One region of the Nocardia sp. NPDC058519 genome, then DNA from elsewhere that is predicted to be linked to it. Evidence: riboswitches for the same ligand, from Rfam matches in the RefSeq annotation. Region 1 holds a riboswitch; each other region holds the start of a gene.

Region 1 (7,562 bases):
ATCTGGGTCGTCGCGGGCATCCTCGCCGATGGGCAGCGGGCCGACCCGTCCAGCGTCTCGAACGCCCGGCGCGTCGGACTGTTCGCCCTCGGTGCGGTCGGCTGGGATCTGTTCCTCGATCCGCAGATGGTCGCCGACGGCCAGTGGACCTGGTCGGTCACCGACGCCGGGCTTCCCGGCCTGCCCGAGATCCCGTACACCAACTACCTGGGTTGGGCGCTCGTCGCGGTGATCATGGCGGTGCTGCTCACCCTGCTCGATCGGCTCCTCGCGCCACCGCGTGACCCCTCGGTGACGGTCCCGGTCGCGGTATTCGGGTGGACCTGGCTCGGCTCGACCCTCGCGCACGCGGTGTTCCTCGGCCTCCCGGCATCGGCGATCTGGGGCTTCGCCGGTCTGGGATTACTCGGGATCCCTCTGTTTCTGCGGGCGACGTGCGTTCTGAGCCGCCGACCCCGCCGCGACACACCCCGATTCGGGGCGAAAAAGGCCTGATCGGCGCGGTGCGCGGGGCGCGGTGGGCCCGTCGTGTGGGCTCTCGGGCTCGAGCCTGGCACGATGTCAACCGTGCAGCCGAGTCCCGTCGCCGACATGCCCGTTCCTTCGCCGCGTCGTTTCGTGCCCGCGCGGCGCGTAGCGGCCGTTGCCGTCCTGCTGGCACTGCTCGTGCCCGCGCTGGCCGGGTGCCTGCGGGTGCAGGTGTCGATGGGGGTGTCGTCGAACGACCGGGTGTCGGGGCGGATCGTCGCCGCGGTGGTGCCGACGGGGCCCGAGGACAAGGGGCCGCAGCTGAAGGCGCCGGAGCAGCTGGCGGCGAAAGTGCGGGTGGAGAACTACAACCAGGACGGGTACATCGGCACCCAGGTGTTCTTCGACGACCTGTCCTTCGGCGAGGTCGGCCAGCTCGGTGGGCTCTCGGATCAGACGCAGGGCATGTTCACACTCGAATTCCAGCGCAATGGCGATCTGGTGAGTCTCACCGGACGGGTCGACCTGGAATCGCTGCCGCCGCAGGGTTCGGACGTGCAGTTCTCCGTAGCGTTCCCGGCCCGGGTCGCCAAGACCAACGGCACCCGCGAGACCACCGACAGCGAGAACACCGTGTCGTGGAAGCTGCCCGCGGGCGAGGTGTCGACCCTGCGCGCCGAGGTGAAGTACGCCGACCCCAACACCCGTTCGTTCGCGGGCTGGGCGGGCATCGTCGGCGGCATCACCCTCGCGGTGGCCGCGCTGATCGCGGGACTGGCGTTCCGTGATCGCAACCCCGGCCCGCCGAACGCGCCGCGCGGCGGCTTCTCCCCCTCGGAGATGTGGCGCGAGATCTCCAGTCGCAGACTGGGCCGCTGACATGAGCGCGGCGGCCCGCTACCTGACCTGGGCGGGCACCGGTCTGGCAGCGCTCGGCGCGAGCACCGCCGTCTACAACCTGGTCACCTTGCGTACGCTGCCGCGCGGAGTCGCGGGCGTGATCGAACCGGTCACGGTGTGTGTTCCCGCCCGCGATGAAGCCGCGCGCCTGCCCGCGCTGATCGCCGACCTTCGCGCCCAAACCGGCGTCCCCCGCATGAACGTGCTGATCCTCGACGACGCGTCCACCGACGGCACCTACGAAGCCGCACTGGCCGCGATCGCCGGCGACGAGCGCTTCACCGTGCTGCGCTCCGCCGCGCACCCCGCCCCCGGCTGGACCGGCAAGGCCGCCGCGTGCGCGCGCCTGGCCGCCCGCACCGACGCGGCCGCCCTGGTCTTCGTCGACGCCGATGTTCGCCTCGCGCCCTACGCCGTGGCCGCAGCGGTAGCCGAATTACGCAGGCGTGGAGCGGGTTTGGTCTCGGCCTGGCCGGTGCAGGAAGCAGGTTCGACCACCGAGCACCTCGTCCAGCCACTGCTCGCCTGGTCGTGGGCCTCGACCCTGCCGGTCGGCCCCGCCAACCACAGCCTGCGCCCGTCCACCGCCGTCGCATGCGGACAGTTCCTAGCCGTCGATGCCGCGGCCTACCGCGCGGGCGGCGGTCACGCGGCTGTCGCGGCCAGCGCCACCGAAGATCTCGATCTGGCGCGCGCCGTGCGCCGAGCGGGCCACCGCACCGCCTTGGTGACCGCGGGCCCCGCCGCGAGAACCCGAATGTATACCGGCACAGCCGAACTCACCGACGGCTACACGCGTTGGCTGTGGTCGGCCTACGGCGGCCGTCTCGACACCGGCGCCGCCATCGGCATCCTTGCCGCCCTTGCCTTTTGGATTCCCCCACTGGCAGCGATCTTCGGCCGCGACCGAACCCGCAGAGCAGGCCTGCTCGGCTACCTGGCCGCCGTCACGAGCAGACTCACCGCCCGCACCATCGAAACCCGCCGGGCACCAACAGGTACCGACCTCACCTCGGCCCTGGCCCACCCACTCTCAGTGGCCAACTACCTCATCCTGTGGACCCGCTCCCACCACCGCCACCGCACCGGCCGCCTCCGCTGGAAACAGCGCCCCCTGGTCACCCCCGACGACCCCATCGCCCGCCACGCCTGACCGGTCAATAACCGAATCGGCCCGTCCAGGCCGCGGATACCCCGATACGGGGGGTACGTCAGGCGCGGCGGATGACGCCTATTCGATGTCCAGATCCAGTTCTGCCCAGGGGATTTCGACCTTGACCGGGTCGATTGCGGTGACTGCGATGACCGGGTCCTGGCCGCGTAGGCCGATTCGCTCGGTGACGTATCTGCCGTCAGAGGTGAGACGCAGTTGTTCGATGGAGGAGACCAGTCCGTCGTCGTTGACCATCCGGACGATCCAGTACTGCGCGATGCCGAGCTTCGCGTACTCGGCTCGCTTGTCGACGCAATCGGCGGTGACCGTACCGGGTGAGACGATCTCGACCACGAGCAGGGCGTCGGCGGCGGTCGGCTTGCGGCGCCATCGGCCGCGGTCGGCTTCCACGCAGCGGTAGAGGATCGCGTCGGGGCGGCGGAATCCGAACGGAACTTCGGACACGAGCATGTCGAGGTCACCGCTGGCGCGCGGGCACGGAGCGTCAGAAGGACGGTCACGCGCGGCGTCCCGCAGCGCGGCTTCGATTACGCGTGCGACGGAGATGTGGTTGGGTGACGGTGACTCGCAGTGCACGAGCATGCCGTCTTTGACCTCGATCGTTCGAGCGAGTTCCGTCGGCATCTCGAGGTAGATGTCCAGGTCGATGACGGGCATGTCGTTCCGCAGCCACGACCAGTCGTAGGCTCCGCTCATACCGCTGAGCCTAACGCTGACCGGCGAGCTTCAGGCGACCTCGGTGATGCCGATGGTCGGGAAGAAGAAGCAGGAGCGGCCTGCGTTGTCGGTGGTGCCGAAGACGGCGGCCAGGACGGTGCCTCGGCCGGTGTCGACGGGGACGGCGCGGACGCCGCCGACGGGGATGGCGGCGAAGAGGAAGTCGCGGATGGCGGTTTCGGCGAGGGGGCGCAGTTCGGCGGGGACCTCGGGCGGGACCATGGCGCGCACGATGTCGGCGATCGGGCCCATCGAGGCCATGCCGCCGCGGCCGGTGCTGACATTGAGCCAGGCCACCTGCATGCCGGAGGTCTTCGTGGCGGCGGTGTCGGGGGCGAGGCCGTAGGGCAGGAAGGTGAACAGGGTCTGGCCCGATTTCACGGCCGCGAGGTCGACGCCGGGGATCGGGAGGGTGTTCGCCGGCCACGGGCCCGGTACCGCGCCCGCGACGGCGGGAACAAGGCCCGTGCCGTCACCGGTGCAGTTCGCGGCGACCGTGGGGTAGAGGAAGGGCTGGATACCCATGGCCTTCAGCGTCTCGACGACGGTTCGGTAGGCGCCGAGGAGATCGCCCGGGCCCGCGGCAGGCGTGACGTTCGGTGCGTCCCGGGTGACGGCGGGCGTCACCGGCTCGGCCGGTTCGGCGGCAGCCGGTGGCACGGCCAGCAGTAGCGCGGCGGCGCAGGCCGTCAGCGAGGTCAGTGCGGTGGAACGACGCGGCATGATCACGACGTACTCCTCATCGACGCAGAGAAGGCCGACGCTACCGCGTGCGGTGGGTGAATCCGGACAGGTGAAGTAACCGGGCGTTCGGCGCGTCGCAATCTCGCAGCGAACCCCCGCCGAGGGTCGGTGTCCCCCACAGTCGACCGACCACGCCGAACCGGGGCAATTATGACTGCGCCCGAAGCCGGTTCCAACCTCTGCGCTCACGTTGATTTCTATCGTTGCGCGCACTCGTGCATGTGCCACATGCTGATTCAGCTCAGGCCGCAGCGCCGGGGCGCAACCATCCAGAGCGACCGAGAGACCTGGCTCGATGACGTCGCAGCAACCCGCCCGCTTTCGGGGTGTGGGTGCTTCTGCCGGGTTCGATGGAGGAGATTTTGTGTTTTCCGAAGGACTCCCATGACCGCGTCCGCCGTATCCGGCGCCGAGACCGCGCCCGCACCGCCCGGCGACGCTCCCCCCGCTGAGTCGGCATCCGCCGACGAAGCGACCGACCTTCCCCGGATCACCGGATCGTGGCACCCGTGGCGGTGGGTCGTCGCGGCGGTCGCGCTGGTGGTGGTGGCCCAGTTCGCACACGGTCTGATCACCAATCCGGGCTGGGACTGGGGCACTTTCGCCCAGTACTTCACCGCGAAGTCGGTACTGGCCGCGCTCCGGGTGACCATCGAGCTGACCCTGTGGGGCACCGTCCTCGGTTTCGCGATCGGCACCCTGCTGGCGATCGGGCGGGTGTCGAACAATCCCGTGCTGCGCGTGATCGCCTGGACCTACGTCTGGGCGTTCCGTTCGATCCCGCTGATCGTGCAGCTGCTGTTCTGGTTCAACATCGCCTACCTGTATCCCCGCCTTTCCGTCGGTATTCCGTTCGGACCAGCGTTCTTCGATTTCGAAGTCAACGGTGTCATCAGTGGTTTCACCGCGGCGGTGATCGGCCTGGCCCTGCATCAGGCGGCGTACTCGGCCGAGCTCATCCGGGCGGGCCTGCTCGCCGTCGACGGCGGCCAGCTGGAAGCGGCTGCCGCGCTGGGCATTCCGCGCTGGCGGCAGTTCCGCACCATCGTGTTGCCGCAGGCCATGCGCTCGATCCTGCCGAACGCGGCCAACGAGGTGATCAGCCTGTTCAAGGGCACCTCGATCGTGTCGGTGATGGCGATCGCCGAGCTGTTCTACCAGGTGCAGGTGATCTTCGGCCGCAACGGCCGGGTGGTGCCGCTGCTCATGGTGGCCACGGCCTGGTACATCGTGCTCACCACCGCGCTGTCGATCGTCCAGTTCTACATCGAACGGCACTACGCCAAGGGCGCCCAGCATGAGCTGCCGCCGACACCGTGGCAGCGGGTCCGCGCCAAGGTCACCGAGATCGCCGCCGCACCCCGAGGAGCCACCCGATGACCGCAGCGGTGCAGGCACGAGGAATTCGCAAGTCCTACAGCGGTACCGAGGTGCTGCGTGGCGTCGACCTGGCGGTGCGCACGGGCGAAGTGGTCGCGCTGGTCGGCCCATCCGGGTCGGGTAAGTCGACGCTGCTTCGGGTGCTCAACCATCTCGAGGCACAGGACGCGGGCACGGTGCACATCGGCGGTGAGCTGATCGGCTACCGGCAGCGCGGAAACACCCTGCGCCCGCTGCCCGACCACGCGGTGCGCGCCCAGCGCAGCCATATCGGTTTCGTGTTCCAGCAGTTCAACCTGTTCCCGCATCTCACGGTGCTCGACAACATCGTGCTCGCCCCGGTTTCGTCCCAGCGCCGCCCGCGCGCCGAGGTGATCGCCGAGGCGAAACAGCTCCTGGACCGGGTCGGGATGGCCGATTTCGCCGACGCCTACCCGCGCCGGCTCTCCGGCGGCCAGCAGCAGCGCGTCGCCATCGCACGGGCGCTGGCCTTGAAGCCGCGCCTGATCCTGTTCGACGAACCCACCTCCGCGCTCGACCCGGAACTGGTCGGCGAGGTGCTCGCGGTGATCCGCGATCTCGCGCACGGCGGCACCGCCCTGGTGATCGTCACCCACGAGATCGGGTTCGCCCGTGAGGTCGCCGACACGGTGGTGTTCCTCGACGAAGGACAGATCGTCGAGCAGGGCGACGCAGCCACTGTCCTCGATCACCCCGAACATCCACGCACGCAGGCATTCCTGTCGCGCGTGCGCTGAGTATCCCTTCCCACGAACAGGTTTCGACACTGATGAAGCTTTCCACGCTGATCGGCATCATCTCGGCGGCCACGCTGCTGACCACCGGCTGCACCGCCGATCCGGAATCCGCCGAGACCGTCCAGGCGGGTTCGGTCACCTTCGACCTCTCGCCCACCCAGGAGGGAAGGGTGCGGGTGGCGAAGGTCGACGCGATCGCCGCCGAAGTGCCGCAGGCGATTCGCGATCGCGGCACCCTCCTGGTGACCGGATCGGGCAGTTCCGCGCCCCCGCTGCGGTTCTATGCCACCGACGACAAGACCGTCGTCGGATCCGAAATCGACTTCGCCAGTCTGGTGGCCGACAAACTCGGCCTGAAGCTGGTCGCACAGGTGGCGGATTGGTCGCAGAACTTCGTGCGCGTCGATTCCGGCGAGGTGGACGCGTTCATCTCCAATGTCACCGTCACCGAGGAGCGCAAGGAGAAGTACGACTTCGCGACCTACCGCAAGGACAATGTCGCGCTCGAGGTGCCCGAGGACAGCCCGCTCGTCTTCAACGACCGAAAGAGCCTGGTGGGCAAGCGAATCGGCGTGGGAGCGGGCACCAACCAGGAACAGCTGCTGGTGAAGTGGAACGAACAGAACGTCGCCGAAGGGCTGGCGCCGATCGACATCGCCTACTACCAGCAGGTCACCGACTACTACCTCGCGCTCGCCTCGAAACGTCTCGACGGCTACATCGGCCCGAACCCCACCGGCGTCTACCACTCGACGACGACCGGCGAGACCAAGCTCATCGCCACCTTCTCCGGCGCCGGTGAGGCACTGCAGGGCGAGATCGCGGTGCTCACCAAGAAGAACAGCGGCCTCAATGCCGCCGTGCACAAGGCGCTGGTCGATGCCATCGCGGACGGCAGCTACCAGAAGGTCCTCGATCGCTGGGGCCTGGATTCGGAGAAGGTCACCGAGTCGCGGATCAACCCACCCGGTCTGCCGAAGAAGCCTGCCGCATGAGGTCATTCGAGAAGCTAGGAGTCCGCGCATGAAGTTCCTGCTGATGACGCTGATCACCCGGGTACCCGATCCGGTCACCGGCGTGGTTCCCACGACCCGCGATCGCCTGCACGAGGTGATCGAACAGGCAAGGCGCGCCGAGGAATTCGGCTATGACGGGTTCGCTGTCGGTGAGCGACACGAGGATCCGTTCCTCTCGGCCGCTCCCCCGGTGGTGCTGAGCCATATCGCGGCCCTCACCTCGCGGATCAGCCTGTTCACCGCGGTCACCACCTTGAGCCTGCTCGATCCGGTGCGCGCGTTCGAGGACTATTCCACCCTGGACAACCTGTCCGAGGGCAGGCTCGAACTGATCATCGGCAAGGGCAACGGCGCGGCCCAGGCGCAGCTCTATCACGTCACCACCGATGACCAGTGGGAGCGCAA
Region 2 (6,182 bases), on a different contig from region 1:
TAGAAGCTGAGGAACAAGAACATGGCGAACATCGCGATCGGGATCAGCAGCGCGGCCAGCAATGCGCCGCCGCGATTGATCTCACCCGGAATTCGCAGTGGTAGTAGCGGATTCGCCGAGCGTGCCTCGATGAGGACGAACGCGACGAGCAAGGCGGAGCCCGCGCCGAGCAGGCCGAGGGTGCTGCCCGCCAGCCAGCCGTGTTCAGCGGCGCGACTGAACCCGTAGACGATGGAGACCAAGCCGAATGTCACGGTGACGGCGCCGGGCAGGTCGTAGCCGCCGGTTCGGGGCACCGGGATATCACGCGCGATCACCGCGACCGCACCGGCCACCGCGATGAGCGCGATCGGGGTGTTCATCAGCAGCGTCCACCGCCATGACGCGAACTCGGTGAGCGCGCCGCCCACGATGAGCCCGAACGCGATGCCACCCGCGGTGATACCGGCGAACACCGCGAACGCGCGGGCCCGCTCCTGCACATCGGTGAAGATCACCGACAGCAGCGACAGGGCCGCGGGGGCGAGCAGTGCGGCGAACGCGCCCTGCAGACCGCGGCCGATGAACAACTGCGCGCCGGTCTGCGCGAGGCCGGCCAGCGCCGACGCGGCGGCGAAGCCGACCAGGCCGACCAGGAAGATCCGGCGTCGGCCCAGGTAGTCGGCCATCCGTCCGCCGAGCAGCAGTAGCCCGCCGAAGATGAGCGTGTACGCGGTGAGCGCCCACTGTTTGTCGCCGTCGCTGATCCCGAGGTCCCGCTGGGCATACGGCAGGGCGATCGTGATCACGGTGGCGTCGAGCACCACCATCAACTGGGCGGCGGAGAGCACGACCAGCGCCCACCACCGCATCGAATTCTGTTGAGAATCAACATGTTTCGTCTCTAGCTCGGTGCCGGTCACCAGAACTCCTCGTTACTAGATTGGCGTCGACCAATCCTGGCACTACACGACAATTGGCGTCAAGAGAAAAATGTCTGAACGCGCCAATTGGCTTTCCTAGACAGATAAAGCGACCGACACGGTAGGCTGGTGTGATGCTGGACTCGACTACTCCGATCAGCGCCGACCGGACGACCGAACCGGCTGCCGACGCGCCGCTGGGCCTGCGTGAACGCAAGAAGATCCAGACCAAGGCCGCGATCGTCGCGATCGGCCTCGAACTGTGCGATAGCCAGGGTTTCGACGCGACGACGGTCGAGCAGATCGCCGCGGGTGCCGATGTGTCACCGCGCACTGTCAACCGGTACTTCGCGCTCAAGGAAGACATCGTGCTGGCCCCGATCGACGACTTCGGGGTCTCCGTCGCCGTCGCGCTGCGCTCCCAACCGAACACCGGCAACGAACTCCAGGCACTGTGCGGCGCCTACCTGGCGGTGGTCCAGGCGGAGGCAGACGCGGACGGTATCCGGTTCATCCGCCAGTTCCTGCAGATGCAGCGGATCATGCGCACCAGCCAGTCGGTTAACGCGCGGGCGCTGGAATACGCGGAGAAGAAGAACGTCGCGGTGTGCACCGAGCTCGCGCAGCGGATGGGCACGTCACCGGACGACTTCAAGGTGAAGCTGGTGGCCGGGATCTGGCAGATGCTGTGCCACATCTCGGTCGCCGATACCGAACAAGCACTGCTGAGCGGGTCACCGACGGTAGCTGTTCGGGTCACTCGCGACGCCGTGCTGCGCGCCTACCACGGCTTGCGGCAGGTCTGTGGCGCACCGGTCGACGACACGCCCGGCTTCGGCACACCGGCCGACGAGTGATCTTCAGCGTGAAATGCGGGGGAAGTTTCCGCGCGCGGGAGGTGTCCGGTTAACATGACGGCAAGGTCATGAGTACCAGCGCCAAGCCCCGGCTCGCTGGTCGGCAACCCTCCAGCTGCGGTGGGGTGCTCCGGGTGATGACCGGGCTCTCGAAAGTCGAGAGCAAGCGCGCATTGCAGGAGGCCCCCATGTGTTGTTGCCCGTCGATCCGACCCAGTTGACGAGATCCCCCCGGCGCACACCCCACTGGAGCACGACATGACCGACTCTTCCCTGCCCGAGAACTGGTCCTTCGAGACCAAGCAGGTCCACGCGGGCCAGGCCCCCGACGCGAGCACCAACGCGCGGGCACTGCCGATCTACCAGACCACCTCCTACACCTTCCGCGACACCGATCACGCCGCCGCGCTGTTCGGCCTCGCCGAGCCGGGCAACATCTACACCCGGATCATGAACCCCACCCAGGACGCGGTGGAGCAGCGGGTTGCCGCGCTCGAAGGTGGCGTCGCGGCGTTGCTGCTGGCCTCCGGCCAGGCCGCGGAGACCTACGCGATCCTGAACCTGGCCAGCGCGGGCGACCACATCGTGTCCAGCCCGCACCTCTACGGCGGCACCTACAACCTCTTCCACTACTCGCTGCCCAAGCTGGGGATCACGGTCTCGTTCGTCGAGGATCCCGATGACCTCGCGCAGTGGGAAGCGGCGATCCAGCCCAACACCAAGGCGTTCTACGGCGAGACCATCGCCAACCCGAGCAGTGCGGTGTTCGACATCCCCGGCATCGCCGGTGTCGCGCACGCGAACGGCATTCCGCTGATCGTCGACAACACCGTCGCCACCCCGTACCTGATCCAGCCGCTGGCCCACGGCGCCGACATCGTCGTGCATTCGGCGACGAAGTACCTGGGTGGGCACGGTGCGGCCGTGGCTGGCGTGATCGTCGACGGCGGCACGTTCGATTGGACCGTGCGCGACGCCGACGGCAACGCGCGCTTCCCCGGTTTCACCGAGCCCGACCCCAGCTACCACGGTGCGGTGTTCGCCGATCTGGGCGCGCCCGCGTTCGCGCTCAAGGCGCGCGTGCAGTTGCTGCGCGATCTGGGTGCTGCGGTCTCGCCATTCAACGCGTTCCTCATCGCGCAGGGCATCGAGACGCTGAGCTTGCGCGTCGAGCGGCACGTCAGCAATGCCGAGACGGTCGCGAAGTTCGTCGCCGAGCAGCCGGGCGTCGACGCGGTGTTCTACGCGGGCCTCGAGTCCTCGCCCTGGCACGCGCGGGCCGAGGAGCTGGCGCCCAAGGGTGCGGGCGCGATCGTGGCGTTCGAGCTGGCGGGCGGTGTCGATGCGGGCAAGAAGTTCGTGGACGCGCTCAGCCTCCACAGCCATGTAGCTAACATCGGTGATGTGCGTTCACTCGTGATTCACCCGGCGTCGACCACGCACTCGCAGTTGACGCCCGAAGAGCAGCTGGCGGCCGGCGTCACTCCCGGCCTGGTCCGGCTCGCGGTGGGCATCGAGGGCATCGAAGACATTCTGGCCGATCTGCGGGCCGGGTTCGCGGCGGCGACGACGTGACTGTGAGCACCGAATCGCCGATCGCCCGACCCGAAACCGGGGTGGCCCTGCTGCCACCCCAGGACGGGCGTGTCGGCGTGGTCGCCATCGGGGACGTGGCGCTGGAGAACGGCGCCGTTATCCCCGATGTGCGGCTGGCGGTGCAACGCTGGGGCGAGCTCTCGCCCACCCTGGACAATGTGGTGCTCGTCGAACACGCGCTCACCGGCGACTCTCATGTCGTCGGTGGGCCCGACGGGGCGCCCGGCTGGTGGGAAGGCATGGTCGGGCCCGGCGCGCCGATCGACACCGACGAGTGGTGTGTGATCGCGACCAACGTGCTCGGCGGCTGCAAGGGCAGCACCGGCCCGTCCGCACTGGCGGCCGACGGAAAGCCATGGGGCGCACGGTTTCCCGAGCTGACCATCCGCGATCAGGTGAACGCCGAAGCGCGGTTGTTCGAGGTGCTCGGGATCGAGCGGCTCGGCGCGGTCGTCGGCGGCTCGATGGGCGGCATGCGGGTGCTCGAGTGGATCATCGGCCTGCCCGAGCGGGTCAGTGCCGCGCTCGTGCTGGCCGTCGGCGCTCGCGCCACCGCCGATCAGATCGGCACCCAGACCACCCAGATGGCCGTCATCACCGCCGATCCCGACTGGCAGGGCGGCGACTATCACGGCACCGGCCGCGCGCCGATGACCGGCATGGGGCTGGCCCGGCGCATCGCGCACCTGACCTACCGCACCGAAGGCGAACTCGACCACCGCTTCACCAACAAGGCCCAGGGCGACGAAGACCCGTGGACCGGTGGACGGTACGCGGTGCAGAGCTACCTCGAACACCAGGCCGACAAGCTGTGTCAACGCTTCGATCCGGCCACCTATGTGCTGCTCAGCGAGGCCATGAACCGCCACGATGTGGGTCGCGGGCGCGGCGGTGTCGCTGCCGCGCTGGCTTCGACGTCGGTGCCGTGCGTGGTGGGCGGGGTCGACTCGGACCGCCTGTACCCCTTGCACACCCAGGCCGAGCTGGCCGAAGGGCTGCCGGGCTGCGCGGGTCTCGAGATCGTGCATTCACGCGACGGGCACGACGGGTTCCTCACCGAGGCGGCCGCGGTGTCGAAGTTGCTCACCGAGACGATGCGCCTCGCGCGGGAGAACCGCTGACGTTCACTCCCCCGGTCAGCAGGGTGACGATCGACCGGACATAGGCCTGAAGTCGTTCGCGCGGATACTCTTCCGGCTCGCTGACCCCGAGCCGACCGAGCATTTCGGCGATGGTGAGGGTCGAGCTCGCGAGCAGCCCGGCATCCATGCCCGACCACTTCGGCAGCACTGAGATACCCATGCGGACAAGCGATTCCGCGCGCTCCAAGATTTCGGCACGCGAAGCACGAAGAGCCGCACGATATTCGTCGGGCGCGCTCGCCGGGGTGGCGAGGATCAGCCGCCAGCGAGTCGGATTCGCCAGTGCCACACCGACGAACGCTTCGACAGTCGCCGAGGCAGCCGCCAATGGGTCGGCGCCGAGCAGGTCTTCGGGCAGCGTGTCGGCGATCTGATCCAGTCCGCGTTCACGTTCGCGTTCCAGCAGCGCTTCGACGAGTTCGGCGCGGGTCTTGAACACCGTGTACAGCACGGGTTTTCCGACGCCCGCCTCCTGCGCGACGGCCTCCATGCTCAGCTCGTGCAGTTCCATCCGGCCCAGGACGGTGAACGCGGCGTCGAGAAGTTGCGCGCGGCGCTGGTCCGGCGGCAGGCGCGGTGCATAGCGGCGTCGAGGTCGTTGCTCCTGCGTCGAGGTCACCCGCCCACCTGCCTTTCGCTCGCCGACGATACCCGCCATCCTTCGTCACGAATCCTACGCAACCGTTGTATTCACGTCGAGTAATTGCTACGGTGGTGTTGTATTCAATATTCCTCGCACTGCAAAGGGGCATGTGCAATGGCTTTCGATGCGTCGACTCTGCGTCGCGACGACTACGGCTTCTTCGGGCCGGATTCCCCCACCTGGAAGGTGTGGGCGGCGCCGACCGCGCTGATCGGATTCCAGCGCGCGGTCACCCTCGAGCACTTCGATCCGTTCCTGACCGCAGCGGTCGCCGATTCGCACGGGATCTACGACAATCCCGCCACCCGTCTCGACCACACGCTGTCCTACTTCCTGCTGGTCGCGCTCGGCGACGGCCGCACCGCCATCCAGGCCGCCGAACACCTGATGAAGGTGCACGCGCCGATGACGGGCATCGAACCGATCAGCGGCAAGCGCTACAGCGCCAACAACCCCGACTCCCAGCTGTGGATCCACGTCACCGGGTGGCATTCTGTGCTCAAGGCCTACGAGATGTTCGGGCCGGGGCCGCTGAGTCCGGCCGAAGAAGACCGGTACTGGGCCGAGTGCGTGATCGCCGCCGAACTACAGACCTGCAAGCCCTCGGATGTGCCGCGCAATCGTGCCGAGGTGCGCGCGTACTTCGAGCGCGTTCGGCCGCAGTTGTGCGTCAGCGAGCGGGCCGTGGAAGCCATGCATTTCCTGCTGTGGCCGTCGGTGAGCAAAGGCATGACGTTCGCGGCCGGTGGTCGTGTGCTGTCGCTGGCGACGATCTCGACGCTGCCCACCTGGATGCGCGAGCTGGGCCGATTCGACATGCCTCGTGTCGTGGACGCCGTGGTCCGTATCCCGGGGAAGGTGCTCGTCTGGGCGGCCGCACGTCGCGCCAACCTCGGGTTGATCATGGCCAGCCCGTACGTCGCGAAGATGACCGGACAGATCCTGGCCGCCCACGCCGGCGCCGCGACGCCGCGAACCCCGTCGACGATCAGCCCGAGCGATGCTCGCGCGCTCTACGGCAGCAACGGCACCCGCAGCCTGT
Region 3 (7,562 bases), on a different contig from region 1:
CGCATGCCGGGTCGCGGAAACTCTCATCGCCCGCGGGCACCACGGCGTCATCGTCTGCCCCGAGACGCCGACCCCCACCGCGGCCGATGCCGCCCGCGCCATGGGCGCCCAACCCACGGCGATCCTCACCGCCCAGGTCTTCCTCCTCGACAACGACCCCGTCCTGCTCCTGGTAGCCGACCACCACCACGTCGACCTGGCCCGCACCGGCAAACGCCTCGACGGCACCCTCACCCCAGCCCCCACCGCCCTGGCCGAACGCATCACCGGCCAACCCATCGACGGCACAGCCCCCCTCGGCCACCCCACCAACCTCCCCACCTGGGTAGACACCGCCCTGGCCGCCCACCCCGAAGTCTGGGCAGCCGGAGGTCACCCGAACACGGTGTTCCGCACCAACTTCCGCGAACTCGTCCGCATCACCGCAGGCCTACCTATCGAGATCGACTGAGGCTATGCGTGCTCGGCATAGGGGTAGACCAATGGCGCTGGGGTACGGGCGGTCTCGAGTACACCATCCGGAAACCGGGGACCTGCCGCGTAGTACCTAGCACGAGTGCGACCCACTGGAACAAGCACCTCACGGCGCACCATCTCACGGAGGTCGCGTTGTGCCTGTTGCGTATTGAGCCCTTCCGCCTGCTCGTACCGGGTCCGGCGCACACGGCCCGACATGGCCACATCGTGCAGCGCTGACACGATGCGTTCATCGGAACCCGTCGCGCTCAAGTAGTCCGATGCCCCGTCCCACACACGCCGCGAACGCTCGACTCGCGCGTGCACGGTCTGCGCCTGCTGGTGATAAGCAGTCAGACTGAAGCGGATCCATTCGGAGACATCCTGGTCAGGCCGGTACACACTCCCCCGCCTGCCGAGCACCTGGTAGTACTCCCAGGTATTGCCCGGGCGCCCGAGCCACGCTTCGATCGAGGAGAACTCGGGTGCGATCACACCTTCACGCGCGATCATCAGCGTCTGCAGCGATCGCGACATCCGGCCGTTGCCATCGGCCCAGGGATGAATCGACACCAGATGCAGGTGCGCCATCGCGGCTGCCACCAGCGGATGCGCCGCCGAGGACGCGTTCAGCCAATCGACGAGCTCTCGCATGAGCCGAGGAACCAGCTCGACATCAGGCGCCGTGTAGGCGGCGATGCTCGGGTCGCGGGCATCGGTGACGTAGACCGGGCCTCGGCGCCACTGACCCGCGGGCTTGCGCGGTGAGTGCCGATGCCCTTGCAACATCCAGTGCAGGGAATTGAGAAAACCCGCGCTGTACTCGAAGTCGTCGACGTCGTGAAGCGTCTGGATATAGGTCATCATCCGTGCATACGCCGAGGTCTCAGCACGGTTCTCGTCCGAGACCTCCACATCACGCTCGCCGGCGAGGAGGTCCTCCACATCAACCGTCGAGACCTTGAATCCCTCGATCGAGTTCGATGCCGACACCGCGTCGGCGGTCAAGAACTTCCGCAGCCCGCCCACCCAGACCGTCGGAACACTCTGCAGTTCATACCGCAGGGACTCGCGCATCCTTTCGACCTCGGCGAGCACCGCTTCGTCGGCCGACGACAGCTTCGGTGTAGGAAACAGCATCCTCCAATGATGTATTGACGCAATCATTACGTCAATACATGCTGCGGGTGAGTTGGATCAAACGGACACAGTGGGCGTGAGAACACACGCCGGGCGGGCGTAAGTTGGGGCGGTGGGCGATGTGCAACCTTCTGAGACCGGACTGGTGATTCCCGATGATCTGAGCGGGATCACGGCTGAGCAGTATCGGGCTTCGATGCGCCACTATCCGGCGGGCGTCACAGTGGTGACGCTCGGGGCGGAGAGCGGGCCGGTGGGGTTCACCGCCACGTCGTTCGCCTCGCTGTCATTGGAACCACCGCTGGTGTCGTTCAACATCGCGCACACGTCGTCGAGCATCTACGCCCTGCGCGCCGCGGACTCGGTGGTGATCCATTTCCTGGGCGAACACCAGCAACACCTGGCCCACCGCTTCTCCCGCACCGCCGCCGACCGCTTCACCGACCGCTCCCTCTGGACCACCCTCGACACCGGCGAACCGGTCCTGCACGGCACCCCCATCTGGCTCCGAACCACCCTCCACAAACTCATCGACCTGGGCGACCACACCCTCGCGGTAGGCCTGGTAACCCGAGTCCACGACCAAACCGAAGAATCCCCCTCAGCAGCCCCATTGCTGTACTACAACGGCAAATACCACCGCCCCACCCCACTCGACACCTGATCCGATCGTCTACGTCAGCCGATGGATGGCCTGCTACAGCTAGTGTTGGTCCGGTGAGCGAGGCATACGACTGGTCGTGGTTGCGCGCCGGTGTCCCGGGCATCGACCTGGACACATACTTGGCGATGCCGGAAGACCTCTCTCGGGTGATCGAGGTCAAAGACGGCCTACTGGTGCACTGCGACTCACCCTCGCCGAATCACATCGCCATAGCCGACGTGATCAAACAGTCCTTGCGGGAAGCGATCCGGAAACGCGGCACTGGGCAACCTTGTCTGAAGGCCGGCGGCGAACTGGACATGCTGGTCTCCGAGGTTCCGTTCAACTTCCGGCGCCCCGACGCCATCGTGTATCGCTGCGTCGAAGACCCCCGCGACAAGTGGAAAACCAAACCGACAGCAGGCGACACGCTTCTGGTCGTCGAAGTGGTATCACCGGCGACGGTTACCGCCGATTGTGTGGATAAACGAGCGGAATACGCACGCCTTGGTATCGAGCAGTACTGGATCGTCCGGATGGAGAACAACGACGGCCGCGTGAAGTCCATCGAGATCCTCCGCCTCAATACCGCAGGCGCCTACATCTCCACCGAAACCCGTTTCCGCTCCCACAACCCCACCGCGATCGCGATCACCGATCCGCTCGATGTCACCATCACCTGGGACGCCCTCGACGCTGACCTCGACTGAGACCTGACGTCCCTCGCGCCTGATCGGAAGCCCTTCTCCATAAGCGAGTTTCGTGTGACCGGCATCTTTTCGAGCCGGGAGCGATAGCCGGGATCGCCTCAGCTCGCGCCGGATTCGATTCGGTACTGCTCCACCACGTCCTCGTATGCTTCCCGAGCTTCCGCGGCCAAGTCCTCCCCCGCCGCGATGCTGACGCTCCACGGGATCGGACAGGGAGGAGTGTGGTCCGGGTCGGGGCACAGCAGTCGCTCGATCTGATCGATGACGGCACGTGCCTCGGACTCGGAAGCGATTACGCCTAGGCGAATCTCCCACAGCTGTTTCTCAACCGACATCGTTCAAAGCTACTGTTCAGCCGATCAGGCAGGGGGCCGCGCCTTCGGGGGAAGAGGCGGTGAGGGGGCGGGTTTCGGGGGTGGGGTTCCAGTGGCCGTCGGTGGCGGCGTAGGTCCAGGTGGGGCCGGTGGTGACCAAGGTGGAGACCGCTTCGATCAGGCGGTCTACGTCGGCGGCGGTGGTGCCGAGGCCGATGCTGGCTCGGAGGGCGGCGTCGAGGCCGAGGCTGGTGAGCAGCGGGTGGGCGCAGAAGCGGCCGTCGCGGACGCCGATGGCGTGTTCGGCGGAGAGGTAGGCGGCGACCTTGCCGGGGGCGTAGTCGGCGACGGTGAAGGCGACGATGCCGACACAGTCGGGGCTGTCGGACCAGATGCTGACCAGGTCGACGCCGGGAATCGCGGACAAACCGTCGCGGAGACGGTCGGCCAGAAAGCGTTCGTGGGCAACGAGTTCGGTGGGGTCGATCGCGGCGAGCGCGTCGCAGGCAGCGGCGATAGCAGCCGCGCCGAGCACATTCGGTGAACCTGCCTCGTGCCGCTGCGGCGCGCAAGCCCATTCGACCTCCGACACACCGACATTGCGCACCGCACCGCCGCCTGCCAGGTACGGCTCACCCTGGTCGAGCCAGTCCCGCCGACCGACGAGCACGCCCGAACCGAACGGCGCGTACAGCTTGTGCCCGGAGAACGCGAGGTAGTCGATCCCGCTCTCGCGCAGGGAGATCCGCCGGTGCGGCGCCAGCTGTGCGGCATCGACGAGGATGCGCGCACCACACAGGTGGGCGATGGTCGCGAGGCGTTCCAGCGGCAGCACCTCACCGGTGACATTGGATGCCCCGGTCACCGCGAGCAGCGCGGCGGGCTTGCTGCACAGCTCGGCGACGACCCGCTGAATCGTCTCCTCGACGGTGTCGGCGGCCCGCACGACCCGGCGACCGTGCTCGGTCCACGGCAGGAAGTTGGCGTGGTGCTCGATATCGAGGACCACCGTCTCCCCCGGCACGCACCCGGCCAGCAGGTTCAGCGAATCGGTGGTGTTGCGGGTGAATACGACGACCTGGTCGTCGTCGGCGTCGAGGAACCGGGCGACCGCGCCACGGGAGGCCTCGTAGCACTCGGTCGAGATCCGCGAGGCGTAGCCCGCACCCCGATGCACGCTGGCGTAGAACGGCAGCAACTGCGAAATCCGGTCGGTGACCTGCTTCAACGCCGGCGCACTGGCCGCGTAGTCGAAGTTGGCGTAGGAGCTGGTGCCGCCTTGAACGAGCGGAACCTGCAGGTCGGCACCGGAAACGGCGGCGATGGCACAGGTGGGGTCGATTACAGCAGTCATGACGAAATCCCGTCGGCTCAGGGACCCGCTCCAGAAGAGGTGAGTCCGCGCTTGCCGCGCCCAATTCGGACGTCGGCCTGGTCGTCACCCGGAGCACCCCACCGCGGAGGAGGGTTGCCGACCAGCAAGCCGGGGCTGAACGCTGGTACTCGTGACCTGCAACGAGAGTGACAGACGACCGCGGGAGCTGTCAACCACCCCACGCCGGGAAGGCACGCCCGAAGCGAAGGGAATCGCCGAAGAGGGGGCATCGCGGAACTAGCATCCGACGAAGGGAATTGCTGCGCTGAGGGCTCGGCAGATCAATGTGGCGCTGCGGGTGGGGTCCGATGTCAAACCGGTACACAAGGGGTGAACTTTGCCCGTGATGGACGCCGTACGATCGAGTGAAGCGAAAATAGTCCACGCATATGATCGGAAGAAGACCATGTCACACGCCTTGAGCTCCACTTCGGCGGACGTGAGCGCCGATCTACCCGACGAATTCGTCCACCTGGCCAGGTTGGCGCTCGCCGGGCGTGAACAGGATGTCGCGATGTTCGTGCGCCGCGCCGCGCGGCGACACCGGCATGCGAGTCCCGAGCTGGCCGACGCGCTGATCTCACTGCTGCGGCAGAACCCGACGCGCGCCAATCCCCTACGCGCGGAGGTGGATACGCCGATTCCGGTCGACGGCGACAGCCGACTGCCCCTGGTGCGCGTGATCCCGCCCGGTTCCACCGCCGAAGTGCCGATCCTGGCCGCAGAAACCTACGCCGTGCTCACCCAGATCGTCGACGAGCGCAAGCAGGCCGACCGGCTGGCCGCCGCCGATCTCACCCCGGCCCGCAGCTTGCTGTTCGTGGGTCCGCCCGGTGTCGGCAAGACCATGGCCGCGGCGTGGCTGGCACATCAGCTGTCGCTGCCGCTGGTGGTCCTGGACTTGGCGACCATCATGAGCAGCCTGCTCGGCAAGACCGGCACCAACCTGCGCCACGCCATCGACTACGCCAAACAGCGCCCGTGCGTCCTGTTGCTCGACGAGCTCGACGCCATCGCCAAACGTCGCGACGACGACCGCGACGTGGGCGAGCTGAAGCGACTGGTCACCGTGCTGCTCCAGCAGATCGACGACTGGCCGACCGGCGGGGGCCTGGTCATCGGCGCGACCAACCATGCCGACCTGCTGGATCCGGCCGTGTGGCGGCGCTTCGATGTGAGCGTGGAATTCGCGCTGCCCGAGGCCGAGCAACGCTGCGAGGCGATTCGCCGGTTCGCCGGGCAACCCCTGCCCGACGGCGCGGTGGACGCGGTCGCGCTCGCGTCGAAGGGCTTGTCGTTCAACGACATCGAGCGCACGATGCTGCGATTGCGCAGGCGTTGCGTGCTCGAGGACCAGCTACTGCCCGGCCTGATGGCCGAGCACTCCGCACGACTAGTAGCTGAACTTCCCAAAACGGATCGGTTACGGCTGGCACAGACGCTGACGGGCGTGTCAGGCTTGTCTCAGCGCCAGATCAGCGCGCTCACGGGGGTGTCGCGCGACACCATCCGTGGCTTCACGCATCGACGGGAATAACGTGGCAGCTGGGGGGATTTCGGGTGGCCGGACCGCGATTTCTGATCGGCTTCGGTGAGCGGCTGACCGCGCCCATCTCTCCCAGCAGATCCGGCGGCGCGCCGCAGCCGCCGTACACGGTGGCGCAGGCGCGGGCCCGACTCGCGCCGATGCTGAGCGCGGCCACCTCGAGTGCCGACGCATTGCCCAAGACGGCCTGCCCGGAGGACGAGACGGTCACCGCGGTCACCCTGCATCCGCAGTATCTGTCCAAAAGCGGTTATCCCACAAGGCTTCTCACGTCGATGCAGCTCGATCCGCTCGGCAGCAGGCCGGTGGCGATCGCACCGGAGCACGGTAAGCCACGGGCGAGCACCCTGCTGTTCCTGGCTACGACCCGCGTCAACCTACAGCTGCTCACCGCGCGGATCAGCGCCGACGCACCGCTGGGCGGCGCCGAGAACGGCATCGTCAGCCTGGCGGAGTTCCGCCTCAACAACCCCCATGACCGGCTGAGACTCGCCGCGGCCCCGGACAATTCGGAGACGGTCGCCGAATTGGTCCTGCACTCCGATCGCGACATCGCCCTGCAGGGTCTGCTCGACTTCTCCCGCGACCTCGATCTCGACGTGGCGATCGACCGCAGGCTCGACAACGGCGGCCTCGCCTTCGTCCCCGTCACCGGAACCCACGCCGCCATCGCCGCGCTCGCCGACTACTCGTTCACCAGGGTGATCCGCCGCATGCCGCGCATGCGCACCCAGCTCGGCCGCGACACCGCCACCAGAACAAGGACTTCCACCTTCCGCCCGATCCTGCCCACAGCCGAACCCACCGACCGGGAACTCACCATCGCGGTGTTCGACGGCGGCATCCCCGCCGAAACCCCACTGACCCGCTGGGTCGACGCCCACACCTTCGCCGACAGCGCCGCACCCCACCGCAACTACCTCGACCACGGCCACCGGGTCACCTCCGCCCTGCTGTTCGGCAGCGTCGACCCGGTCCAGCCGGTCCCGGTCCCCTACGGCTACATCGACCACTACCAGGTCCTCGACGAGGACACCGACGACGACCAGTGCGAGCTGTACTCGGCCATCGAGCGCATCGATACCGTGCTGCGCCAGCGCAAGTACGAGTTCGTCAATGTCAGCATCGGCCCCGAACTCCCCATCGAGGACGACGAAGTGCACGCCTGGACCGCGTTCTGGGACGACTACCTCAGCGACGGCACCACGCTGGCCACCATCGCCGTCGGCAACAACGGCGAAGCCGACAAGCCCAGTGGCAATGCGCGCGTGCAGGTTCCGGCCGACAGCGTCAACGCGCTCGCGATCGGTTCTTCGGATCGGGTCGGCGCCCTTTGGAACCGCGCGCCGTACTCCGCGATCGGCCCCGGCCGCTCCCC
Region 4 (7,562 bases), on a different contig from region 1:
GGGCGGCATGTCGGTGTGGGCCCAGCTGCCGAGCCCGGTCTCCACCGCGCTCGCCGCCACCGCCCCCAACCATGGTGTATTACTCGCCGCTGGACCACGTTTCGGCGTCCAGGGCGCCTTCGAACGTTTCGTCCGACTGCCCTACACCCACCCCGAGGCCGACCTGCGCATCGCCGTCAAGTCCATCGCGGCCGCCTACGACGCCCTCACACCGCGCGCCGCCGACCCGCTCCAACCGCTCACCTGCTACTGAACGCGCACGGGTTGTGCCCGGTGGCGACCGGTGCGGGGCGGACGGTTTCGTACCCGGCCCCGAACATGAACAGCACCGACGCCACCAACCCCACCGCGGTCAACGGCACCGCGACGGCGCTGCGTTCGGACGGATACCGGAACAGCAGCACCAGCAAACACAGCAGCGAGATCGCGGCGGCCAGCAGCAGCCCGGTCGCGAGCCCGTTGAGCACACTCACCATCACCGGCACCGGTGCCTCACTGTGGCAATGGGTTTCGGCGAGGTCGGCTTGCCGGGTGTCGAACAATCCTTCGGCCAGGATGAAGCACAGCACCGCGGCGCCGAAGGTGGTCACCGCGATGAGGGCGGCGAGCACCTTCGGTGGCGTTCTGACGGTTCGGATCCTCAGCCTGTCGTCGATAAGGGAAAACTTTACCGACGACAGGCAGGCAAATCAGTCAGCCCAGACCTTTTCGATCGGTGTCGCGACGCTCGGCGGGGGAGTGGGCGTGCCGCCCGGCGTGCGCGAGAACCGCGGCGCCGGCGCGTGCTGGACCACACCGTCGATGTCGATCAGGCCGGTACGGGCCACGATGTGCGGGTTCTCGGTGGCCTCGGTGAAGGTCAGCACCGGTGTGGTGCAGGCATCGGTGCCGTCGAAGATCGCGGCCCACTCGTCGCGGGTCTTCGTCAGGAACTTGTCGGTGAACAGCTTGCGCAGCTGCTCCTGACCGTTCGGGTCGATCTGCATCGGCAGACCTTCCGGATCTATCTCCAGTCCGGCCAGCAGCTCGGCGTAGAACTGCGGCTCGATCGCGCCGACGGCCATGTACTTGCCGTCGGAGGTCTCATAGGTGTCGTAGAAGGCCATGCCGGTATCGAGCAGGTTGGTGCCGCGCTCGTCGGACCACAGACCGACCCCGCGCATGCCCCAGATCATGTGCGAAAGGGCGAGCGCGCCATCGATCATCGCGGCGTCGATCACCTGGCCCTTGCCGGAACCCTGCCGCTCCACCAGCGCGGCGAGCACGCCGAACACCAGGAACATCGAGCCGCCGCCGAAGTCGCCGACCATGTTCAGCGGCGGCACCGGACGCTCGCCCTTGCGCCCGATGGCATTGAGCACACCGGTCAGCGAGATGTAGTTGATGTCGTGTCCCGCGCGGTCGGCGAGCGGGCCGTGCTGGCCCCAGCCGGTCATCCGGCCGTACACCAGGCGCGGGTTGCGGGCCAGCGCATCGTCGGGTCCGAGGCCCATGCGCTCGGTGACGCCGGGGCGGAAGCCCTCGAGCAGCACGTCGGCCTTCTCGACCAGGTCGAGGATCTTGGCGACGTCGGCGGGGTCCTTCAGATTCGCCTCGACGATCGTTCGCCCGCGCCACTGTGGGCGTTCCATGAAGCCGGGTAGCTGGTTCGGGCGCTGCACGCGCACCACGTCGGCGCCGAGGTCGGCCAGCAGCAGCGCGGCGTGCGGGCCTGGCCCGATGCCTGCCAACTCGATGACCTTGATGCCCGCAAGGGGCCCCTGCTTGGCGGTGGACTCCGTGCTCACGCGGTGACCTCAGTTCGTCGTCGAACGGTATTGACACTCCGACAATAGCGCTGGGGTGGCGGCTCGGGTAGAGCATGGGTGAGAATTCGCACGAGCGCGACTCGGCGCGGCAACGGGAGGACCGGTAGTGAGCGTGTGGGGTGAGGTCCTTGTCGGCCTCGTCATTCTGGTCGGCATCGTCGGCGTGATCGTACCGATTCTGCCGGGGGTGATCCTCATTTTCGCGGCGATCGCGGTGTGGGCGTTCATGACCGGCGGTGCGACGGCCTGGACGGTGCTGGCGATCGCGACCGTCGCGCTGGTGCTCTCCGGCGTCGTGAAGTACACCTGGCCGGGTAGGCGGATGCGCGAAGCGGGGGTGTCGAACCGTGCGCTGCTGGCCGGTGCGGTGCTCGGCATCATCGGCTTCTTCGTGATCCCGATCGTCGGCCTGTTCATCGGCTTCGTGCTCGGTGTGTACCTGGCCGAGCTGTACCGCTTGAAGACCAACGACTTGGCTTGGCCCGCAACGGTGCACGCGCTCAAGGGCGTCGGCCTGTCGATGCTGGTCGAGCTGTTCGGCGCGCTGATCGCCTCCGGCGTGTGGCTAACCGGCGCGCTGTTGAGCTGAGTCTATGGCGGCTGGCGCCGCGGGTTCTCGGCCTGTTCCCTCGAGAACCGACTACTCGATGACCGGCAGCGGGCGGGTGTGCTCGTCCGCGCCGGGCAGCAGGTTGCGCGGGATCGGGATGGTCGGGTTCTCGACGCGCGGGGGCGGCACCTGGTCGCGGCGCACGGCGGGCAGGCGGTAGAACTCGCGGGCGTTGTCCTCGAGTACCGCGTGCATATCCGCGCCGACCACCTGGCAGATCAGGTCAACATCGCGCTCCTCGAACGGTCTTCCGGCGCGCGTGCCGGGCAGATCGCTGCCGAACATCAGCGCACCCGGATTGACCGTGTGGATGCGCCGCAGTGTCTCGGCCACATCCATCTCCACCCGCCCGAACCCGGTCGCCTTCACCCTGGCGCCGCGGTCCACCAGGTCGAGCAGATAAGGCAAACCCTCCTCGGACATGCCGAGATGGTCGATCGAGAGCGCGGGCAGCTTCGAGATCACCGGTTGCAGCGAGGCCAGCATCTGACCGTCGATATAGAGCTCGACGTGCCAGCCCGCCAGTTCGTGCGCGCGCAACGCCTGCAACGTCATCTCGGTGATGTCGGCGGCGGCGCGCTTGAGATTGAACCGCAGCGCGCGCACACCGGCTTTGTTCAACTCGAGGATCTCGTCGTCGGTGGCATCGAGATCCAGCCGGGTCACGCCGACCCAGTCGGGACCGAGCGCGGACAGTGCTGCCTTCAGATACGTCTGATCGGCGCCTTGAAAAGACGCGCTGACGACAGCACCGCCGCGGACATCGAAGTGCCCCATTCGCTTTCGATAGTCATCGATCACGTAGGGCTCGGGTAGATAGCCTTCGTTCTCGATCAGCGGAAACCGAGGATCGATAATGTGGACGTGGGCATCGAACACTTGTACAGAATGCCCTATCTCGGCAGCGGCGGCAGCTCAGGCCTTGTTCGGCTCGGACGCGCGCAGCATGTCCTCGCGCTCGACGACCTTCACGCGCTCACGGCCTTCGGGCTCGCCGAGGGCGCGCTCGTGGGCGTCGAGGCGGTACCAGCCCGCCCACGTGGTGAACGGAATGCCCTTGCCCTCGAGGAACTCGGTGACGGCTTCGAGCTCGGGCTTCGGCGCGGGCGCGAAGGCCTTGGCGTCGTCGAGCAGGCAGGCGATGGTCTCGTTGGCGTCGCCCTTGGTGTGGCCGATCAGGCCGACCGGGCCGCGCTTGATCCAGCCGGTCACGTAGGTGGCGGGCATGAACCGGGCGTCGCCTTCGGCGGTGTCGTCCGAGATCACGCGACCGGCCTCGTTGGGCACGGTGCCTGCCTGATCGTCGAACGGCAGCTGGGTGACGTTCTGCGACAGGTAGCCGACGGCGCGGTAGACGGCCTGAATGTCCCAGTCGGTGTAGTTGCCGGTGCCCTTGACGTTGCCGGTGCCGTCGAGCTGGGTGCGCTCGGTGCGCAGACCGGTGACCTTGCCGTCTTCGCCGAGCACCTCCGAGGGCGACTCGAAGAAGTGCAGGAACAGCTTGTGCGGGCGGTCGCCGTGGTCGCGGATGGCCCACTGCTCCAGGGTGTTGGCGACCATGTCGACCTGCTTGGAGTTACGGCGGGCGGCTTCGGAGCCTTCGTCGTAGTCGATGTCTTCGGGGTTGACGATGACCTCGATGGTCGGCGAGTGATCGAGTTCGCGCAGCTCGAGGGGGGTGAACTTGGCCTGGGCGGGGCCGCGGCGACCGAAGACGTGGACCTCGAGGGCTTTGTTGGCCTTGAGTCCTTCGTAGACGTTCGGGGGGATCTCGGTCGGGAGGAGTTCGTCACCGGTCTTGGCCAGCACGCGGGCGACGTCGAGGGCGACGTTGCCGACGCCGAGGACGGCGACCTTCTCTGCCTCGAGGGGCCAGGCGCGGGGGACGTCGGGGTGGCCGTCGTACCAGGACACGAAGTCGGCGGCACCGTAGGAGCCGTCGAGGTCGATGCCGGGGATGGCGAGGGCGCGGTCGGCGTTGGCGCCGGTGGAGAAGATGACCGCGTCGTAGAACTGGCGCAGGTCGTCGAGGGTGATGTCGGTGCCGTAGTCGATGTTGCCGAGCAGGCGGACCTGGTCTTTGTCGAGGACCTTGTGCAGGGCGGTGATGATGCCCTTGATGCGGGGGTGGTCGGGGGCGACGCCGTAGCGGATCAGGCCGAAGGGCGCGGGCATGCGCTCGTAGAGGTCGATGCTCACGTCGGCATCGGACTTCATCAAGGCGTCGGCGGCGTAGATACCGGCCGGTCCCGCACCCACGATCGCAATGCGAAGTGGGCGAGTCGCTGCACTCTGTTCGGTCATTTCTACGCGCACCCTTTGGTCGAGAACTGTTTGACGGCGTCAACTTAGCTTAGGCTAAGTCGGCAATCCCGCTTGCTGGCAGCTGTCATCGAGTTGGCATCAGCCCGCAGTCATGGCGATTCTAGCTGCGGCATTGCGGTCACCCGGCGCGCGGTGTAGCTGCCCGCACGGGTCTGTCAGGATTACAGCATGAACGAGGAGCAAACAGGCTCGGATGACCAGCCCGTAGTGGTGGATCAGACCGACAAGCGTTCCATCGTCCCGTTCGTCGCGGCCGCGGTGATCGCGATCATCGTGCTCATCGGCATCGTGGCGGGCGGACTGCTCTCACCCGCTGAGAAAAATGTCACAGAGGCCGACCGTCTCGCGGCCGCCGTCACCAACTATATCGACGCACGCTCGCGCAGCGACCTCCGTCCGCCGACCGGTGTGGCCTGCCCCGGGTTCGACGAGGAGAAATCCGGCCTCGGCGAACAGCTCGGTGGCCCGAAATCCACTGTCACGATCGACGGTAGGGGCTTCGAGAACGCGACCGTCAACGGCGACCGCGCCAAAATCGACGCCACCCTCGTGGTGAACGGCAATCCGTCGACCAACACCTGGAAACTGACCCGCGTCGACAGCGCGTGGCTGGTGTGCACCTTCTGAATCGTTTGACACGATGACCGGTGCCGAGGCAATCTCAGATCGCAAGGTCATGAGTGCCAGCGTCAAGCCCCGGCTCGCTGGTCGGCAACCCTCCTCCGCGGTGGGGTGCTCCGGGTGACGACCTGGCCGTGTGTTCGGGGATTTCCGGCACGGCAAGAGCGGATTCACGCAGGAGGATCGACATGACTTACGCCGGCGACATCACCCCTGAGAAGGCGTGGGAGCTGCTCACCGAGCATCCCGGCGCCGTGCTGGTCGACGTGCGCACCGAGGGCGAGTGGGCACACATCGGCATTCCCGATACCAGTTCCATCGAACGCCCGGCCCACTTCATCGAATGGGTCGACGGCACCGGCACACGCAACCCGGAGTTCGGCGTGCAGCTCGAGCAGGCACTGGCCGGTCGACCCGACGACGCACCGGTGGTGTTCCTGTGTCGCTCGGGTCAGCGTTCCGCGCACGCGGCGAACCTGGCGACGGCGGCGGGCGTGGCACCGTCCTACAACGTGCTCGACGGCTTCGAAGGTGGACCCGACGCGTTCGGTCAGCGCGGCAGCACCGGTTGGCGCGCGGTCGGCCTGCCGTGGCGTCAGGCATAAGGAGAAAAGCATGATCACCGGTGGTTCGTTCGACAAGCCACTGCCCGAAGGCGTCGGTCCCGCCACGCTCGGCGTGCGTGGTGGCCTGCGCCGTTCCGGCTTCGACGAGACCTCCGAGGCGCTGTACCTGACCTCGGGTTTCGTCTACGAGAGTGCCGAAGCCGCCGAGGCCGCGTTCACCGGCGACGTCGAGCACTTCGTCTACTCCCGCTTCGGCAATCCGACCGTGGCGATGTTCGAGGAGCGCATCCGCCTGCTCGACGGCGCCGAGGCGGCCTTCGCGACCGCGTCCGGCATGTCGGCGGTGTTCACCGCGCTCGGTGCGCTGCTGAAGGCGGGCGATCGACTCGTCGCCGCCCGCAGTCTGTTCGGTTCCTGTTTCGTGGTCTGCAACGAGATCCTCCCGCGCTGGGGCATCGAAACCGTCTTCGTCGACGGTGACGACCTCGACCAGTGGGAGCAGGCACTCTCCGTGCCCACCCAGGCCGTCTTCTTCGAGACCCCCGCCAACCCGATGCAGACCCTCGTCGATGTCCGCAAGGTCACCGAGCTCGCCCACGCCGCGGGCGCGAAGGTGGTGCTGGACAACGTCTTCGCCACCCCCCTGCTCCAGCGCGGCTTCGAACTCGGCGCCGACGTGGTGGTCTACTCCGGCACCAAACACATCGACGGTCAGGGCCGCGTCCTCGGCGGCGCCATCCTCGGCGCCAAGGACTACATCGACGGCCCCGTCAAAACCCTGATGCGCCACACCGGCCCCGCACTGAGCCCCTTCAACGCGTGGACCTTGCTCAAGGGCCTGGAAACTATGCCGTTGCGCGTCCGTCACGCCACCGAGTCGGCCCTGCGAGTGGCCGAATTCCTGGAGACCAAGAACTCGGTCGACTGGGTGAAATACCCCTTCCTGGAATCACATCCACAACACGCACTGGCCAAGGACCAGATGTCCGGCGGCGGCACTGTCGTCACCTTCGCCCTCAACGGCGAAGACGGCAAGAAACAAGCCTTCGAGGTCCTCAACCGCCTCCGCATCATCGACATCTCCAACAACCTCGGCGACGCCAAGACCATGATCACCCACCCCGCCACCACCACCCACCGAGCCATGGGCCCGGAGGGACGCGCGTCAATCGGCTTGTCCGACGGGGTAGTTCGCATCTCGGTCGGCCTGGAAGACCTCGAAGATCTCCTCGGCGACCTCGACCACGCCCTGAGCTAGTTCGTCCGAATGTCCCGAGTCGACCTGTCGCAACGATCCCCGCTCGGCAGGTCGACGTCGGACTCGTGGATCGCCTACCGGACCGGGTCGTAGACCGCGAACCCCAGGTGCCCCGCGACGGCAGCCATGTTCTTGTCGTGGGTCACCACCGTGAGATCGTCCAAGCCGCTGCGCACGGATTCACTGCCTTGCGGCGTCCAGAATCGCGATCGCCTCGTCGATCGGAGCGATGACGAAAAGTTCGGTTCCGGCGTCGGTGTCGATGCGCAGACGAGTGCGGAGGCCGCCGCTGAACAGGCCGCCATCCGGGCTTTGCTGCCCGACGGCGCGCAGTTGGGTCAGGGGCGCTTCCCAGCGCTTGCCGCCGGTGATCG

Evidence for each region. A riboswitch is a leader RNA that binds a small molecule or an ion and turns the genes downstream of it on or off. The one in region 1 is predicted to bind S-adenosylmethionine.
Region 2: it holds a riboswitch for S-adenosylmethionine, as region 1 does, so the genes downstream of both, ACFWPK_RS31540 (bifunctional o-acetylhomoserine/o-acetylserine sulfhydrylase) here and ACFWPK_RS33275 (amino acid ABC transporter permease) in region 1, are expected to answer to the same signal.
Region 3: it holds a riboswitch for S-adenosylmethionine, as region 1 does, so the genes downstream of both, ACFWPK_RS21905 (aminotransferase class V-fold PLP-dependent enzyme) here and ACFWPK_RS33275 (amino acid ABC transporter permease) in region 1, are expected to answer to the same signal.
Region 4: it holds a riboswitch for S-adenosylmethionine, as region 1 does, so the genes downstream of both, ACFWPK_RS32535 (rhodanese-like domain-containing protein) here and ACFWPK_RS33275 (amino acid ABC transporter permease) in region 1, are expected to answer to the same signal.

Annotation. Positions count from the first base shown of each region.
Region 1 covers NZ_JBHXNK010000050.1:3,839-11,400, forward strand. The annotation lists gene ACFWPK_RS33250 (carotenoid biosynthesis protein) at 1-495, shown strand, start outside; gene ACFWPK_RS33255 (LppM family (lipo)protein) at 592-1,347, shown strand; gene ACFWPK_RS33260 (glycosyltransferase) at 1,349-2,521, shown strand; gene ACFWPK_RS33265 (Uma2 family endonuclease) at 2,600-3,238, opposite strand; gene ACFWPK_RS33270 (hypothetical protein) at 3,269-3,982, opposite strand; SAM riboswitch class I at 4,266-4,360, shown strand; gene ACFWPK_RS33275 (amino acid ABC transporter permease) at 4,388-5,383, shown strand; gene ACFWPK_RS33280 (amino acid ABC transporter ATP-binding protein) at 5,380-6,141, shown strand; gene ACFWPK_RS33285 (ABC transporter substrate-binding protein) at 6,174-7,136, shown strand; gene ACFWPK_RS33290 (LLM class flavin-dependent oxidoreductase) at 7,165-7,562, shown strand, end outside.
Region 2 covers NZ_JBHXNK010000042.1:53,248-59,429, reverse strand. The annotation lists gene ACFWPK_RS31550 (MFS transporter) at 1-902, opposite strand, end outside; gene ACFWPK_RS31545 (TetR family transcriptional regulator) at 1,037-1,759, shown strand; SAM riboswitch class IV at 1,824-1,934, shown strand; gene ACFWPK_RS31540 (bifunctional o-acetylhomoserine/o-acetylserine sulfhydrylase) at 2,018-3,334, shown strand; gene ACFWPK_RS31535 (homoserine O-acetyltransferase) at 3,331-4,476, shown strand; gene ACFWPK_RS31530 (TetR/AcrR family transcriptional regulator) at 4,439-5,116, opposite strand; gene ACFWPK_RS31525 (oxygenase MpaB family protein) at 5,255-6,182, shown strand, end outside.
Region 3 covers NZ_JBHXNK010000020.1:64,819-72,380, forward strand. The annotation lists gene ACFWPK_RS21880 (YbaK/EbsC family protein) at 1-451, shown strand, start outside; gene ACFWPK_RS21885 (Fic family protein) at 454-1,596, opposite strand; gene ACFWPK_RS21890 (flavin reductase family protein) at 1,793-2,260, shown strand; gene ACFWPK_RS21895 (Uma2 family endonuclease) at 2,314-2,949, shown strand; gene ACFWPK_RS21900 (hypothetical protein) at 3,048-3,284, opposite strand; gene ACFWPK_RS21905 (aminotransferase class V-fold PLP-dependent enzyme) at 3,301-4,617, opposite strand; SAM riboswitch class IV at 4,660-4,774, opposite strand; gene ACFWPK_RS21910 (AAA family ATPase) at 5,045-6,175, shown strand; gene ACFWPK_RS21915 (S8 family peptidase) at 6,199-7,562, shown strand, end outside.
Region 4 covers NZ_JBHXNK010000046.1:35,652-43,213, reverse strand. The annotation lists gene ACFWPK_RS32570 (PLP-dependent aminotransferase family protein) at 1-253, shown strand, start outside; gene ACFWPK_RS32565 (hypothetical protein) at 240-611, opposite strand; gene ACFWPK_RS32560 (CaiB/BaiF CoA transferase family protein) at 690-1,787, opposite strand; gene ACFWPK_RS32555 (DUF456 domain-containing protein) at 1,915-2,397, shown strand; gene ACFWPK_RS32550 (amidohydrolase family protein) at 2,449-3,297, opposite strand; gene ACFWPK_RS32545 (FAD-dependent oxidoreductase) at 3,334-4,722, opposite strand; gene ACFWPK_RS32540 (hypothetical protein) at 4,912-5,370, shown strand; SAM riboswitch class IV at 5,416-5,535, shown strand; gene ACFWPK_RS32535 (rhodanese-like domain-containing protein) at 5,553-5,969, shown strand; gene ACFWPK_RS32530 (O-succinylhomoserine sulfhydrylase) at 5,980-7,188, shown strand; gene ACFWPK_RS32525 (hypothetical protein) at 7,369-7,562, opposite strand, start outside.